Regions from separate parts of the Embleya sp. NPDC020886 genome, predicted to be linked through region 1. Evidence: predicted binding sites of a transcription regulator. Region 1 holds the regulator's gene; the other holds the start of a gene.

What was found. The regulator HspR, encoded in region 1, represses chaperone genes until heat shock. The targets are predictions, from matches to a motif close to TTGAGNNNNNNNNNCTCAA.
Region 2: lon (endopeptidase La) is a predicted target of HspR. The motif match lies at 1,626-1,644, and genes of this name have one in related genera.

What each region holds. Positions count from the first base shown of each region.
Region 1 is NZ_JBIRRX010000014.1:225,897-229,308, reverse strand. It holds gene ACH4U8_RS36560 (TIGR03767 family metallophosphoesterase) at 1-1,667, opposite strand, end outside; gene ACH4U8_RS36555 (heat shock protein transcriptional repressor HspR) at 1,810-2,283, opposite strand; gene dnaJ (molecular chaperone DnaJ) at 2,285-3,412, opposite strand, start outside.
Region 2 is NZ_JBIRRX010000001.1:81,839-85,250, forward strand. It holds gene lon (endopeptidase La) at 1-1,592, opposite strand, end outside; gene ACH4U8_RS00335 (YfbM family protein) at 1,734-2,240, shown strand; gene ACH4U8_RS00340 (GNAT family N-acetyltransferase) at 2,365-2,916, shown strand; gene ACH4U8_RS00345 (MFS transporter) at 3,157-3,412, shown strand, end outside.

The DNA.
Region 1 (3,412 bases):
CCGTTGGACTCGGGCCCGGCGGAGTCGACGATGGTGCCGTAGATGGAGAGCGTGCCGTTCTTGTTGTCGCCGATCTCCACGATCCGCGCCTGCGAGGGCCAGTCGATGTGCGACGCGGTGTTGATCTCCCAGAAGCCGCCGGGGACCGCGCTGCCCGCCGGCCGCGGGTAGGGCTTCACGTTGTTGTCGTGGGTGTGCCCGTTGACCCACAACACGACGTTCGGGAAGCGCAGCAACAGCGCCTGCACCTGCGGGCCCAGGATCCGCGCGGGTTGTCCCGAGGGCACCGTCTTGTTCACCAGCGTGTCGATGGTGTGGTGGCTGAACAGCACGAACAGCATGTCCTGGCCGGTGCCCTGGACCACCTTGCCCTGCTCGTCCAGGTAGCTGGAGCTGCCCTTGACCAGGTGGTCCTGGAGCCAGGCGAACTGGGTCGGGTCCAGGCAGCCGGAGTCCAGGCCGTACTGGTTCACCGTGTCCAGGACCAGGCAGCGCACCCGACCCTGGTCGAAGCTGTAGTACGCGGTCTTGGCGTCCAGGTTCGCCTGGGTGAAGCCGTGGCCCTTGGGCAGGCCACTGGTGTTGAAGTGTTCCTTGATCGTCTCCGCGCGGTCGATCAGCCGGCGGTCCGGGTCGGCGGTGACCTTGCGCTTGGGCCCCGACAGCAGCGCGGCGAGCGCGTCCGGCTTGCCGCTCTGCAGCCCGAGTGCGAGCGAGACGATGGTCTGACCCGCGGATATGTCGAGCACCTTCTCGTCGCCGACCGCGACCTTGGCCAGCAGTTCGTTGACCGGCAGGTTGCCCTGGACCAGGCCGTCGTGATTGCCGTACGCGCTGTACCAGGGGGTCTTCAGGCCGGTCGCCTCGAACGGACGCCGGCACGCGTCGAGCAGGCCCGGCACGGTGGGGAAGCCGTAGTCGCGCCGCGGCACGTCGTCCTTCTGCCCGGCCGGCGTGCCGTCCGGGTGCCAGTAGCGCTCGTGGTACGCGACCGCGTCCATCGGGCCCTCGTACTTGTTCCGGTCGCCCGAGTCCGGGGTGACCTTCTTTCCGCCGTCCAACACGTCGATGTACCAACGCAGTTCGTTGAACTGGATGTTGTCGGTGTTGTCGCCCGTGCAGATGGTGAAGGCGAGCGGCCGACCCAGCGCCGGGCCCTTGCCTATCCGGTTCAGCGACTGCACCATCGCCTCGGCGATCTGTGCGGTCAGCACCTCCTGCGGGCGATACGACGACTGGAACGGCAGCAGCTTCGCGAACGGCTGGTCCTTGTCGCTGTGCCGGTCCAGGAAGTCCACCCGCGCGGTCGACTGCGAGTCCTGGATGTGGATGTCGGTCAACTGGGTGAAGGCGACCAGCGGTTCGCTCTTGGCCTTGCTGCCCGGGCCGGCGCCCGGGGCCAGCTCGGTGCGCAGCAGGTGTGGTTCGCCGGGTCCGGCGACCACCTTGCGGTAGCCGCCCGCGCCGGGCGGGCCGAGCACCAGGGTGCGCTCCAGCGTGGTGCCGGCCGCGCCCGCCGGACCGCCGGGGCTCGGGGCGCCGGATTTGGGCGCCTCGCTCGACTTCTTCGTGTCCGGCTCGTCCTTGGCGTCGGTGCACGCCGCCGCTCCGAGCAGTGCCGCGCTCGCGGCCGAGTACTTCAGGACGTCCCGACGATTCGGCTTCATGCGGCGACCCTACTGACGCGTATCGAGCGGCATCAAGGTTGCTCGGAACCCCACCCGCGACCGCTCGGCCGGCCGAACCGCATGCACGAACGAGGGGCGCGGCCGAAGCCACGCCCCTGGGGGATCGCCGCCCGGCCGTGCGTCAGTCGGTGCGTCCGCGCCTGGGTTTCCAGACCACCAGCGCGGTGCCCGCCTGCGGTCGGACCGGGACCAGATCGCGCCGGTAGGAGGCGTGTACGGCCGCCTCGCGGCGGGCGCTCGCGTCGGTCGCCTCGTGCAGCCCGTGTTCCAACTCGGCCACGCGCATGCGCAGCGCGAGCACCTGGTTCTCCAGTTCCAGGATGCGTTTGATCCCGGCGAGGTTGATGCCGGCCTCCTGGGAGAGCCGCTGCACCTCGCGCAACTGCACGATGTCGCGGGCGGAGTAGCGCCGCCCGCGACCGGCCGTGCGGTCCGGCGAGACCAGGCCGAGTCGGTCGTACTGGCGCAACGTCTGCGGATGCAGGCCGGACAGTTGTGCGGCCACCGAGATCACGTAGACCGGCGAGGTCTCGTCGATCTCGTAGCCACGCCGCCCGCCGATGCCGCCGTCGCCGCCCAAACCGCCCGGTCGCATGTCATGCCCCCTTCGCCGCGTCCAACAGATCGGCTCGGGGATCGTGCGCGACGGTCGCCTCGCGGAACGCCTCCAGCGCCTCGCGCGCCTTGTCGTTCAGCAGTTGCGGAACCGTCACCTCGATGGTGACCAGGAGGTCGCCCCGAGTGCCGTCCTTGCGTGCCGCACCGCGCCCGCGCACGCGCAACGTGCGGCCGTTGCCCGTGCCCGCGGGGAGCTTGAGCGTGACCGGGACGCCGCCCAGGGTGGGCACGGTGATCTCCGCCCCGAGCGCGGCCTCCGGAAAGGTGACCGGCACGGTGACCGTGAGGTTGTCGCCCTTGCGGCCGAATACGGCGTGCGACTTGACGTGCACCACGACGTAGAGGTCGCCGGAGGGGCCGCCGCGCTCGCCGGGAGCGCCCTTGCCTTTGAGCCGGATCCGCTGGCCGTCCTGGACCCCGGCCGGTATCCGGACCTGCATCGTGCGCGAACTCTTGGCCCGACCGCTGCCGTTGCACACGATGCACGGGTCGTCCACCAGCAGCCCGCGGCCCTTGCAGTCGCGGCACGGCTCGGAGAAGCCGAAGCCGCCCTGCGGCCGACTGACGTTGCCGGAACCGGCGCAGGTCGGACACATCCGCGGGGTGGTGCCCGCGGCCGCGCCCGTGCCGTTGCAGTGCCGACACGGCTCGGAGCTGGTCAGTCGGATCGGCACGGTGGCGCCGTCGACCGCGTCCGCGAAGCCGAGGGTGACCTCGGACTCCACGTCCGAACCGCGCCGGGGCTGCTGGCGTCCGGTCTGGCGACCGCCGCCGAACAGCCCGCCGAAGATGTCGCCCAGCCCACCGGCGTTGCCCGCACCGCTCTGTTGCTGGCCACCGAAGATGTCGCCGAGGTCGAAGGGGAAACCGCCGGCGCCGCCCTGGCCGCCGCCGGGGCCGCGGAAGCCGCCCCCGCTGCCGAACAGGGTGCGCGCCTCGTCGTACTCCTTGCGCCGCTTGTCGTCGGCGAGCACGTCGTAGGCTTCCGAGATCTCCTTGAACCGTTCCTCGGCCTTGGTGTCACCCTTGTTCTTGTCCGGGTGGAACTCGACGGCGAGCTTGCGGTAGGCCTTCTTGATCTCGGCGGTGCCGGCGTCCTTGGGGAC
Region 2 (3,412 bases), on a different contig from region 1:
GCTTCCAGGCCCGCCTTGTCCAACTGGCGCTTGATCAGGTGGTCCCGGGCGATGAGGACCTTCTCGTCCTCGGTGTAGCCGTCGAGACGGACCAGTTCCATCCGGTCCAGGAGCGGCTCGGGAATCGTCTCCAGCACGTTGGCCGTGGCCAGGAACACCACGTCGGACAGGTCGAGTTCGACCTCCAGGTAGTGGTCGCGGAAGGTGTGGTTCTGCGCCGGGTCGAGCACTTCGAGCAGGGCTGCGGTCGGGTCGCCGCGGTAGTCCGAGCCGACCTTGTCGATCTCGTCGAGCAGGACGACGGGGTTCATGCTGCCCGCCTCCTTGATCGCCCGGACGATCCGGCCGGGCAGCGCGCCGACGTAGGTGCGCCGGTGGCCGCGGATCTCGGCCTCGTCGCGCACACCGCCGAGCGCGACCCGGACGAACGAGCGACCCATCGCGCGGGCCACCGACTCGCCGAGCGAGGTCTTGCCGACGCCGGGCGGGCCGACCAGGGCCAGCACCGCGCCGGAGCGTCGTCCGCCGACCACGCCCAGTCCGCGCTCCTCACGGCGCTTGCGGACCGCCAGGTATTCGACGATGCGTTCCTTGACGTCCACCAGGCCGGAGTGGTCCGCGTCCAGGATCGCGCGCGCCTCGGCGATGTCGTACGCGTCCTCGCTGCGGTCGTTCCACGGCATTTCCAGGACGGTGTCCAGCCAGGTGCGGATCCAGCCGCCCTCGGGCGACGCGTCGGAGGCGTGCTCCAGCTTGTCGACCTCCTTGAGCGCGGCGGCCAGCACCTTCTCCGGCAGATTCGCGGCCTCGACCCGGGCGCGGTAGTCCTCCTCCTCGCTGTCCGGGGTGCCGTTGAGCTCGTTGAGCTCCTTGCGCACGGCGGCGAGCTGCTGCTTGAGCAGGAATTCGCGCTGCTGCTTGTCCATCCCCTCCTGGACGTCCTTGCGGATCGTCTCCGCGACGTCCAGCTCGGCGAGGTGGTCCCGGGTCCAGCCGACGACCTTGGTCAGCCGCTCCTCGACGTCGACGGTCTGGAGCACCTCGATCTTCTGCTGGAGCGTCAGGTAGGGGGCGTAGCCGGAGTTGTCCGCCAGGTCGCTGGGGTCCTCCAGGGCCTGCACGTGGTCCACCACCTGCCACGCGCCGCGCTTGCCGAGTACGGTGGTGACCAGGGCCTTGTACTCGCGGGCCAGCTCGTGGGTGTGCTCGTCCGCCTCGACGTCCGCCACCCGGGTCGCCTCGACCCACAGCGCCGCGCCGGGCCCGGTGGTACCGCTGCCGATCCGCACCCGGCCCTCGCCGCGCACCACCACGACCGACTCGCCCCCGGGCAGTCGGCCGACCTGCTCGATCACGCCGAGCGTGCCCACCGCCGGGTATTGCCCGTCGTCGCGCGGAACAAGCAGCACCCGCGCCTTGCTCTCACTACGGATGCCGGGTCCACCGGACCGCCCCGCGGCGGCCCGCGCGGCATCCACGGCGGCACGGGTCTCCGCGTCATCGAGTTCGAGCGGGACCACCATGCCGGGGAGGACGACCACGTCGTCCAGCGGAAGAACCGGCAGGGTCAAGGTCCCGATGGTCTCGCTCATGTCATGCCCCTCAGGTAGCCACAGTCGAAAAAGTTGCGCTGCATTGACTCAAGAAACAAGAGCCTCCCTTTGTTCCCCCACCCTCCCCGATCCGTGTTCGCCCTGGGCGAAGTTGTCGGTGGACGCCGCTAGCCTGCGGCGATGGGCATGGTCGGGGAGTACCTGAGAGTCGCCCCCGCCGAGTTGGCGCGGGCGATCACCGACCAGGCGTGGGGCGAGGAATTCATCGACGACGTCCTCGACGCCGAGTCGGAGGGGTGTCCCGACCCGACGCGGGCCCGGTCGCACAACACCGACAAGGCGTGGGACGCCCTGGGCTTCCTGACCCGGCGGATCGGCTTCACCGTCGACGTCGTCCACGGTGCGGAGGCGATGCCCTGGGACGAGAACGACTGGAGTCACGGGGTTCCGCGCTACCTCACCCCGGACCGCGTTCGAGCAGCCGCCGAGGCTCTGTCGGCGACTCCCGGTCACCGGCTCGTCGCGGGTGTCGGCCCGGCCGACCTGGTGCGTGCCGGGGTCTATCCGGCCTTCGTCTGGGAGCAGGCAGAATCCCTCGAGTACGCCACCGGGCACTACGCGGCGCTCGGCGTGTTCTTCCGCTCCGCGGCCGAGGCCGGGGACGCGGTACTGGTCTGGTTGTCCTGACTCGTGCGCCCCGGTGCGGGTCGGGGATTGGGCGCAGTGGGTGAATTCCGCGCCCGGCACTTTCGTCGTGGGTCGGTGGGGCGGAAGAATCGTGCGACTCGATACGAGGGGGCGAATCCGGTCAGTGAGCGACGTCTTTCCCGAACGTGTCCTGCCTGCGGGGCCGATCACACTGCGGCCGTTCGGCGCCGATGATGCCGAGGACAACCGAGCCGCCTGTGCGGACGAGGTAGTCCAGCGATGGTTACCGCTGCCCCGGCCGTACACCCTGGAGGCATCCGTCGACTGGTGTACGAAAACGGCGCACACGCTGCGCGAGTCGGGTGACGGGGTGCACTTCGCGATCGTCGACCCGGACGAGGGCCGACTCCTGGGCGCCATCGGGCTCAAGCGCACCGACTGGCACGAACTGGTCAGCGAGGTGGGGTACTGGGTGGCGCCGTGGGCTCGCGGACGCGGGATCGCCGCCTTGGCCACGCGGGTGCTCGGGCGCTGGCTGTTGACCGAGCAGGGCTTCGAGCGCCTCGAACTCAAGGCCGCCGTCGGGAACATCCCCTCGCGCAAGACGGCGATCAAGGCCGGCCTGCACCGCGAGGGCACGCTGCGCAACGCCGGTCGGCTGCACACGGGTCGGATCGATGTCGTGCTGTACTCACTGACCCCGGCCGACCTGTAGGCCGATCGGTAGGGCCGATGGGCCGACCCGTGGACGGATCCCGTCGGGCCGACCCGTGGGCGGATTCGTAAAGCCGACCCGTGCGGTGCGGCGGGTCGGCACGGGCGGCGGTCGATCTCCGACTGCTCGGCGGCGGAAGGACGTTGACGGCGGGATACCGCCAGACCCGGCGGGTTGCCGGCGGTTGTACTGGGGGCGCCCCGCTGTCGGGGCCCCACCCCCACCGCCGAAAGGGACTTCATGTCCGTCACGACCGGATCCGACGAGCACACGACCGGGCGGACCGACCCGGCTTCGCAAGAGCGAGAGCGGGCGCGGGAGCAGGCGCGGGCGCGGACGCGGGAGCACGAACCTCGGCAGTACTGGCCGGGTGTGGTGTGTCTGGGAGTCGGCATCTTCGCGATCGTGACCAGCGAGATCCTGCCGATCGGGTTGTTGACGCCGATCGGGGGCGAGTTCGGGGTCTCGGACGGCACGGCGGGGTGGTTGATGACCG